4 regions of the Streptomyces tirandamycinicus genome follow, and region 3 is predicted to be linked to each of the others. Evidence: riboswitches for the same ligand, from Rfam matches in the RefSeq annotation. Region 3 holds a riboswitch; each other region holds the start of a gene.
What was found. Region 3 has a riboswitch for cobalamin ahead of metE (5-methyltetrahydropteroyltriglutamate--homocysteine S-methyltransferase). Riboswitches for the same ligand answer to the same signal wherever they lie in the genome.
Positions count from the first base shown of each region.

Region 1: linked by a shared signal. The riboswitch ahead of DDW44_RS12735 (hypothetical protein) and the one ahead of metE (5-methyltetrahydropteroyltriglutamate--homocysteine S-methyltransferase) in region 3 are both predicted to bind cobalamin.
Region 2: linked by a shared signal. The riboswitch ahead of DDW44_RS20440 (ribonucleoside-diphosphate reductase subunit alpha) and the one ahead of metE (5-methyltetrahydropteroyltriglutamate--homocysteine S-methyltransferase) in region 3 are both predicted to bind cobalamin.
Region 4: linked by a shared signal. The riboswitch ahead of DDW44_RS07730 (cobalamin biosynthesis protein) and the one ahead of metE (5-methyltetrahydropteroyltriglutamate--homocysteine S-methyltransferase) in region 3 are both predicted to bind cobalamin.

Region 1 covers NZ_CP029188.1:2,889,434-2,891,620, forward strand. The annotation lists gene DDW44_RS12730 (ABC transporter substrate-binding protein) at 1-623, opposite strand, end outside; gene DDW44_RS12735 (hypothetical protein) at 886-1,275, opposite strand; cobalamin riboswitch at 1,320-1,501, opposite strand; gene DDW44_RS12740 (cold-shock protein) at 1,890-2,114, shown strand.
Region 2 covers NZ_CP029188.1:4,599,230-4,601,416, forward strand. The annotation lists gene DDW44_RS20440 (ribonucleoside-diphosphate reductase subunit alpha) at 1-1,148, opposite strand, end outside; cobalamin riboswitch at 1,274-1,416, opposite strand; gene DDW44_RS20445 (GNAT family N-acetyltransferase) at 1,471-1,971, opposite strand; gene DDW44_RS20450 (YbdD/YjiX family protein) at 2,061-2,187, opposite strand, start outside.
Region 3 covers NZ_CP029188.1:5,837,491-5,839,677, reverse strand. The annotation lists gene DDW44_RS25480 (3-hydroxybutyryl-CoA dehydrogenase) at 1-725, shown strand, start outside; cobalamin riboswitch at 972-1,192, shown strand; gene metE (5-methyltetrahydropteroyltriglutamate--homocysteine S-methyltransferase) at 1,381-2,187, shown strand, end outside.
Region 4 covers NZ_CP029188.1:1,731,573-1,733,759, forward strand. The annotation lists gene DDW44_RS07720 (inorganic phosphate transporter) at 1-792, shown strand, start outside; gene DDW44_RS07725 (hypothetical protein) at 805-1,026, shown strand; cobalamin riboswitch at 1,160-1,318, shown strand; partial or broken gene DDW44_RS07730 (cobalamin biosynthesis protein) at 1,350-1,604, shown strand; partial or broken gene DDW44_RS07735 (ABC transporter permease) at 1,598-1,711, shown strand; gene DDW44_RS07740 (hypothetical protein) at 1,716-1,856, shown strand; gene DDW44_RS07745 (RNA polymerase sigma factor) at 1,973-2,187, opposite strand, start outside.

The sequences.
Region 1 (2,187 bases), 2.9 Mb from region 3:
GCCGGGGTGACTCCGGCGAGCTTGCCCTCGACCTCGTCCAGCGTGCCGTGGAGCTTCTTCAGCTCCTGATCGGCTCGTTCCGGCACACCGAAGATCCTGGCCACGTTCCGGATCTCCTGGTCCATCGTGGCCATCGTCACAGGCCCTCTCGGGCACTCCTCGATGTTGAGGTAGGAGTTGATCCCGGCCTTGGACAGGGCTTCGCGGCTGCGGCCCTCCTTCTCGTCGAAGGTGCTGGCGAAACCGCCGTAGGCGAAGTCCGGTTCGGCGGTCAGCAGCGTCTCGAAGGAGGGGTACTCCTTCGCCAGCACCTTGATCCCGTCGTAGGCGCCCTGGTACCGGGGGAGGATCTTGTCGTCGAGGTAGGCCGTGCCGACCATCGACTTCTGCAGTCCCAGCGCCAGCATGACCTCGGTCGCGTGCTGGTTGAGCGACACCGCGCGCTGCGGCGGCCGCTGATAGGTCGTCTTCACACCGCAGTTGGACACCGTGACCGGGAAGCCCTCGGCGGCGGGCTCCGCCCGCGCGGCGTCGTCGCGGGCGGCGGTGCCACCGCAACCGGAGAGCAGCAGGGCCGCTGCGGCCACGGCCGGCAGCAGGAATATCGGGCGCTTGCGCATCATCTGGTGGGTCCTCTCACCGCGGGTTGGAACCGGAACGGTCCGGATAGTGCTCCGGAGGACGGCCGGATTCGGGAAAGCGGGTCGGGTTCGGGAAGGCGCGTGGGGTTCGGGAAGGCAGGTCGGGTCGGGGAAGGCAGGTCGGGTCGGGTCGCGGAGGGTCGGCGGGAGTCGGGACGGCGTGCCGGGTCGCGGAAGGCGCACGGGAAGTCAGCCGGTCATGCGAGGTGGCCGGAGGGACCGGGGGGCTTGAGGGGCCGCCGGGTCAGCCCGTGTCACGGAGCGGCGTGGCCCGGGCACGCCGCGGCGGGGTGAAGGCGTACAGGTCGAGGATGTCCGTGAGCGCGGCGACGCCCGGCCCGCCCGCCCGTACCCAGGCGGCGATGTCCTCGGTCGCGGCGGGGTCGTTGACGAGGCCGAACCAGACCGGCCGGCCGCCGGCGGCGCGTCCCTCGGACGACGGCTGCACCACGATCACGTTCGCCTGGTCGCACACGTCGAGACAGTCGGTGATCCGGACCGGGGCGTCCTCGGCGAGACGCGCGGTCTGCTCACCGTGATCGACGCCGGACACCTTGGGGCTGCCGCAGCAGCAGTCCCGGCACACCACGACCCGGCACGGCACCGAACCGTCGCGCGACGCCTCCATGGGCATCACGACGAGCCCTCCTCTCCGGGGAGATCCGCCCCAGTCGTATCGAGGAGGCGACCGCGTGAGTCTCCTGGCTCTCGGGTCAGTGCTCGTCCCGGCCTTCCCACCCGCGCACGGGCAGTGGTCTGTTCGGGATCCGCTCGCCGATCACAGTGGCGGGACCGCGCCGGATTCACACCGGCTTCCTCGTTCCGCCGTCGCCTTTGTCGCGGACATCATCGCAGAAGGACGCGTCCCGTCATACGCCCGCGTCGGACCGGCCACGAACATCCGCAGCACACGACCAGCGCTCGCGGGCGATGCGCGCGACACCGACGGCCCGCGCAACCCCCTGGACAAGAGGACCCTCCGCGGGCGCGAGGCAGGGCCTCCGTGGTCGCGAGACAGAGCCTCCATGGTCACGAGACAGGGGACGCATCGGCCGGTTCGGGCGGGCGTCTCGGTGGAACGGCGTCGAGAAAGCAGTACGCGCCGGTGTCCGGGACCGGGACGATGCCGCCCGGTTCCCGCCGCGGCAGTGCCGTTCGGGTGCCGGCAGCCCGCCGGAGAAGCAGGCCGGTCCTGCGGCGTCCTGCCGCCGGGGCGGCAACCCGCCGACGGGCCCGTAGGGTACGCCCATGGTGATCGCGACGGTCCGTGAGTGGCGCGACGAGGAAGGGTGGGGTGTCCTTGATTCCGACGAGACTCCCGGCGGGTGCTGGGGCCACTACTCCCACATCCAGATGGCGGGCTTCCGCACGCTGTCACCGGGGCAGTTGGTGGATCTCCAGTGGGAAGCTCCCGGTTTCCCACAGGACGGGTACGACTACCGCGCGCTGAACATCGTGCCCCGGCCCGCGTGACCGCAACGACCCCCTGACCGCAACGCCATCTGACCGCCACGCCCCGGCCGCAATGGACGGCGACTGGAACGCC
Region 2 (2,187 bases), 1.2 Mb from region 3:
CGGCGGGCGAGCCCGGCGGCCTCCGCCTTGCGGTACGCGGCGTCGAAGTCGTCGCCCCAGAGGTCGACGAGCTCGGGCACGTCGGCGGGGGAGAACAGCGACCAGTCGGCGTCGGCGTTCACCCGGCGCATGAACTCGTCGGGGATCCAGTGCGCCAGGTTGAGGTTGTGCGTGCGGCGCGCCTCCTCGCCCGTGTTGTCCCGCAGCTCCAGGAACTCCTCGATGTCCGCGTGCCAGGTCTCCAGGTAGACGCAGGCGGCGCCCTTGCGCCGGCCGCCCTGGTTGACGGCGGCCACCGACGAGTCCAGCGTGCGCAGGAACGGCACGATGCCGTTGGAGTGGCCGTTGGTCCCCCGGATGAGCGAACCGCGGGAGCGGATGCGGGAGTACGACAGGCCGATGCCGCCGGCGTGCTTCGAGAGCCGTGCCACCTGGTGGTAGCGCTCGTAGATGGAGTCCAGTTCGTCCAGCGGGGAGTCCAGCAGGTAGCAGGACGACATCTGGGGGTGCCGGGTGCCGGAGTTGAAGAGCGTGGGGGAGGACGGCAGGTAGTCGAGGCGGCTCATCAGCCCGTACAGGGACGCCACTTCGTCCAGCGCGCGCGGGGAGTCGTCCTCGGCGAGACCGCAGGCGACGCGCAGCATGAAGTACTGCGGGGTTTCGATGACCTTGCGGGTGATCGGGTGCCGGAGCAGATAGCGGCTGTAGAGGGTGCGCAGGCCGAAGTAGCCGAAGCGGTCGTCGGCGTCCGGGTCGACCAGCGCGTCGAGACGCCGGGCGTGCGCCCCGGCGAACGCGGCGGTGCGGTCCGCGATCAGCCCCTCGCGGTGGCCGACGGCGATCGAGCCGGAGAACGCGGACGCGCCCTGGCCGGCCGCCTCGTCCGCGATGGTGAGGGTGAGCAGTCGTGCCGCGAGCCGGGAGTACGCCGGGTCCTCGGAGATCAGCCCGGCGGCCGCCTCCGTGGCCAGTTCGCGCAGTTCGGCCTCGTCGGAGCCCGCGTGACGGCCCCGGAGAGCGGCCGCGGCCACCCGGCCGGGGTCGGCGTCGGGCAGGTCGGCGGTGAGCTCGGTCAGGGTCCGCAGGAGCGCGGTGCCTGGTCCGTCGGCGAGCTGCGCTGAAGCAGGATCGGGCGGCGCGATGGTCACGGGGTGCTCTCCCTCGCTCGGCTGGGGGCCGGCGGGGCGGGGGCACGGACGCACACCCGGGCAGGGCGGACCGCGTCCACCGGCCTTTTCCGCGAGGCCCGGACGTCTGGGCACCCGGGCCGGACGGTCCGGGCGCACCGTCGGCAGGTTCTCGGACTCACACGGGGCGTACGGGTCCTGGTTTCGGACCGGCGCACGCCGGTACACCGTTGCGGGACAGTTCCGGATTCCCACCGGATTCCCCTGCGTCGACAGCGAGCACGAGCATACATGTAGGGGCGGCGAGTTGCGGCACCCCCCACATGTTGTGTCGTGAGCCCGTTCAGAGCTCCAGGGCGTAGGTCAGCAGGGGAGGCATGCCGGGCACGGGTGTCCAGTCCCGCCCGGGTGTCCGCGCGAAGCCGAGCCGTCCGTACAGGCGATGGGCGGCGTGCATCGCGGAATGGGTGGAGAGGACCAGCCGTTGACAGCCGAGGGCCCGGGCGCGCTCGGCGCACGCCCGCACCAGCGCCTCCCCCACTCCCCGGCCGCGGGCCGCCGGGTCGACCGCCAGCATCCGGAACTCGGCTTCCAGCGGGCCGGCGACCTCGGCCCAGGGCCCGCCGTACGGAGTGAACGTCACCCCGCCGGCGATCCGCCCCCCGCGGTCGGCCGCGACCAGCACCTCGGCCTCCGCGGCCCGCCGGGGGACGTCCCGCAGCACGGCGAGATAGGGGTCGTCCTCGCCGAAGTCCAGCAGCCCGCCGTCGAGGTACGCCCGCGTCGTGACCGCCCCGAGGGCCTCGTGGTCGCCGGGCTCCGCGCGCCTGATGGTGATGTCCATGTCGGCAGTGTGCTCCACGGGTACGGCGCAGGCCTCCGCTTTCCCCGGAGGGGGCGCGGAGGCCCGTGGGCGGCGGTCGGACCGGGTGGTCAGCAGCAGCGGAACCCCTTGCGGGGGTCGGCCTCCCGCTCGTCCGTGCGGCGGCGTTCGAACTCGCGGCGGGACATCACCTCCGCGTCGGGGTCGTGCGACCGCGTGTGGGCCACATAGCGGTCG
Region 3 (2,187 bases):
TCGCCTCCCTGGACCGGGCGGTCGGGCGCGGGAAGCTGGAGCGGGACACGGCGCGGGACGCCCTGTCCAGGCTGGTCTTCACCGGGAACCTCGAGGACCTGGCCGACCGGCAGCTGGTCGTCGAGGCCGTCGTGGAGAACCCCGACGCCAAGACCGGGGTCTTCGCCGCCCTCGACAAGATCGTCGAAGACCCGGAGGCGATCCTCGCCAGCAACACCTCCTCCCTGCCCGTGATGCGCCTCGGTATGGCCACCGGCCGCGCCGACCGGGTGGTGGGACTGCACTTCTTCAACCCGGTGCCCGTGCTGCCGCTGGTGGAGGTCGTCACCTCGCTGCACACGTCGGCGGAAACCGCCGCGGCGGTCGAGGACTTCGCCGCGCGCCTGCTGGGCAAGACCGTGATCCGGTCGCAGGACCGGGCCGGCTTCGTGGTCAACGCCCTGCTCGTGCCGTACCTCCTGTCCGCGATCCGGATGGCGGAGTCGGGATTCGCCTCCGCCGCCGGCATCGACGCCGGCATGGAACTGGGCTGCGCCCACCCCATGGGCCCGCTGAAGCTCGCGGACCTGATCGGCCTGGACACCGTGGCCTCCATCGCGGAGTCCCTGTACGACGAGTTCAAGGAGCCGCTGTACGCCCCGCCGCCGCTGCTGCAGCGGATGGTCGAGGCCGGGCTGCTGGGCCGGAAGACCGGCCGCGGATTCCACACGTACGACCGCGGCTGAGGGGCCGCGACGGCGGCGGGAACCGAACCACCGGGCCGAGGAGCCCGGTCGGCCCGGGCTGAGGGGCCCGGGCCCCACCCCACCGGACGAGGGAGCCGGGGGGAGCAACAGGGGAGGGGGCGGGGAGCGCGATGCGCGCTCCCCGCCCTTCGGCCGCTCCGAGCACCGCGGACCGCGTCCCGCCTCACCACCGACCTCACCATCCGAAGGACGGACGGTGCTGTCCGCGGGGCCGGTGCGCGCCGTAGGCTGGCCCGTGCAGCTGGTTCGCCCCGCCCGCCAGGCGGGCTGCGTCGTAAGAGGGAACCCGGTGGGAATCCGGGACTGCCCCGCAGCGGTGAGCGGGAACGACCGCCGTCACACGCACTGGACCCGCCCGGGTCCGGGAAGCGACGGCCAGTAGGTGCCCTCCTTCGTGGAGTGGCGTGCCCGTGAGTCCGAAGACCTGCCCGTTGCCCGTGCGCGGACCACCGTGCGCGGACATCCCGGTGACCTCGAGGGCGGGTCGGCGGCGCCCTCGGACGTGGTCCGGGGGAGTTCAGACCAGACGGACGACCGCGCCCGCCACGCGGGGCCGCTCCGCCCGGTCCGCCACCTTCGCGCGCTCGTCCCCTTCTCCGGGACCTCAGGGAATCATCTCGCGAAGGAGATCTCCGTGACCGACAAGTCCGCAGCCGCGGCAGCACGGGCCACCGTGTTCGGCTACCCCCGTCAGGGCCCGAACCGGGAGCTGAAGAAGGCGATCGAGGGGTACTGGAAGGGCCGCGTCACCGCCGGCGCCCTTCGGACCACGGCCGCCGGCCTGCGCCGTGCGAACTGGCGGCTGCTCGCCGACGCCGGCGTGCACGAGGTGCCCACCGGGGACTTCTCGTACTACGACCACGTCCTCGACACCACGGTCATGGTCGGCGCGATCCCCGCCCGCCACCGGGCGGCCGTCGACGCCGACGCCCTCGACGGCTACTTCGCCATGGCGCGGGGCACCCGGGACGTGGCGCCGCTGGAGATGACGAAGTGGTTCGACACCAACTACCACTACCTGGTGCCCGAGCTGGGACCGGACACCATGTTCGCGGCAGACTCCGGCAAGCAGGTCGGCGAGCTGGGTGAGGCGCTCGCGCTCGGCCTCAGCGCCCGGCCCGTCCTGGTCGGCCCGGTCACCTACCTGCTCCTGGCCAAGCCCGCCCCGGGCGTGGCCGCCGGCTTCGACCCGCTCACCCTGCTGGACCGCCTGCTGCCCGTGTACGGGGAGATTCTGGCCGACCTGAGGGCGGCGGGAGCCGAGTGGGTGCAGCTCGACGAACCGGCCCTGGTGCAGGACCGCACCCCAGCCGAACTCGACGCGGCCGCCCGCGCCTACGCGTACCTCGGCGGGCTCCGCGACCGGCCGAAGCTGCTCGTCGCCTCCTACTTCGACCGGCTCGGCGACGCCCTGCCGGTGCTCGCCAAGGCCCCCGTCGAC
Region 4 (2,187 bases), 4.1 Mb from region 3:
CAGATCGCCTCCGCCGGCCTGGTCTCCCTCGCCCACGGCACCAACGACGCGCAGAAGACCATGGGCGTCATCACCCTGGCGCTGGTCACCGGAGGCGTCCTCGCGCCCGGCTCGAACCCCCCGATGTGGGTCATCGTCTCCGCCGGTGTCGCGATCGCGCTCGGCACCTACCTCGGCGGCTGGCGCATCATCCGCACCATGGGCAAGGGGCTGACCGACCTCCAGCCGCAGCAGGGCTTCGCCGCGCAGACCAGTGCCGCGACGGTCATCCTGGCCTCCTCGAACCTCGGCTTCTCGCTCTCCACCACCCAGTCCTGCTCGGGTGCCGTGATGGGTGCCGGCCTCGGCCGCAAGGGCGGTGTGGTCCGCTGGTCCACCGCGACCCGGATGTTCGTCGCCTGGGGCCTGACCCTGCCCGCCGCCGGCCTGGTCGCCGCGGCCGCCGAGTTCCTGACCAAGCAGGGCACCTGGGGCATCGCCGCCGTGGCCGTGCTGCTCGTCGCGGGCTCCGGGGCCATCTGGACGGTCTCGCGCCGCAAGCCGGTCGACCACACCAATGTCACGGACGACGAGATCGAGCCCGCCGGCGTCGTCACCACCGCCATCGCGGCCGTCTCCCCGCCCCCGGCCGGCGTCGCGGCGACCCCGGCGACCGAGCCCGGGACACCGGACGCCGCGTCTACCGCGTCCGCCGCGTCCACGGCAGCCCCGGCGACCGAGCCCGACGCGCTGACGGCCCCCGTCCCGGCCCAGGCCTCCGAGTCCGCTCCGGCGCCCGCCGCCACGGTGTAAGGAAAGAACGACATGAAGATCGACTGGGTAGCTCTGGGCTCCGTCTTCGGCGTGAGCCTCGTCGTGACCGTCGCCCTGGTGGGCCTGTTCACCCTGGGCATCGCGGGTCTCTCCAGGCAGGAGGCCGCGGCCGCGCAGGGAGGCTCGGCCGGCCTCGCCCGCACCGGCGCGTACGCCTGCTTCGCGCTCTGCGCGGCGGCCGTGGCCTTCGGGATCTACTTGATCGTGGTCTGACGCCGCGGCACGACCTCCGGCAGGGGCCGGGCGCACCTCCGGGTGTGCCCGGCCCCTGCCGCATGCCCGCCCCGCACCCCCGCCGCGCCGGCCGTGCGCCCTGTCCCGTCGCAGGTCAAGGGCGAGTTGACGGGCGTTCGGGGCCCGTGGTGGACTTCCGGGGCCACTTACGGCGGCAGAAGAGGAAGCCGGTGCGAATCCGGCGCGGTCCCGCCACTGTCACGGGTGCGCTCCCCCAGGAGCACCAGGGAGCACCCCGGAGCCAGGAACTCTTCGCCGCCGGTCACGTCGAGCCGGGGCGCGGACCCTGAGTGAGGACGAACATGCCTGCCGAACCCGGGGGGCCGGCTCTGCCGCGCCCGGACATCACGTTCGCGTACGGCGCCGCCGCCGGACTGGCCGGTGACCTGCTCCTCGGCGATCCACGCCGCGGGCACCCGGTCGCGGTCTTCGGGCGGGCGGCCGCCGCGGTCGAACGGAGACTCTGGCACGACCACCGCGGCTGGGGCACCCTGCACACCGCGGTGTGCGCCGGGGGCGCGGTCGCCGCGGGCGCGCTGGCCGCGGCCTCAACGCGCCGATGATGTCGATGTACCCGGCGGTCGCCATCATCGTCACCGCCCTGGGCTTCACCCTGCTCGGCGAGGCCATGCGCGAAGCCCTCGACCCGAAGCTGCGAGGTTGATGTCATGCCACTGCTCGATGTGGACGAACTCACCGTCACCTTCGGCGGTCGCGGCCGCAAGGCCGCCAAGGCGGTCGAGACGGCCAAGGCGGTCGAAGGCGTCGAGGCCGTCCCGGCGCGGGGCGCCGGCGCCGCTCGCGGGTGACGCCCGCCGGGCCCGGCCGGTCCGTTCGGCCGGGGTCCGGCGGTCCGTTCATCCCGGGCCGGCGGGGGCGCGCGGCCGGGGTCCGGCGGTTCCGTGCGTCCGGGACCCGGCGGGACTCAGTCCAGATAGCCGCGCAACTGGTCGGCGTAGGCGTGGTCGCGCAGCTTGCCGAGCGTCTTGGACTCGATCTGGCGGATGCGTTCCCGGGTGACGCCGAAGATCCGGCCGATCTCCTCCAGGGTGCGGGGCCGGCCGTCGGCCAGTCCGTAGCGCAGCTGGACGACCTTGCGCTCCCGCTCGCCGAGCGTGGAGAGGACGGCTTCGAGGTGCT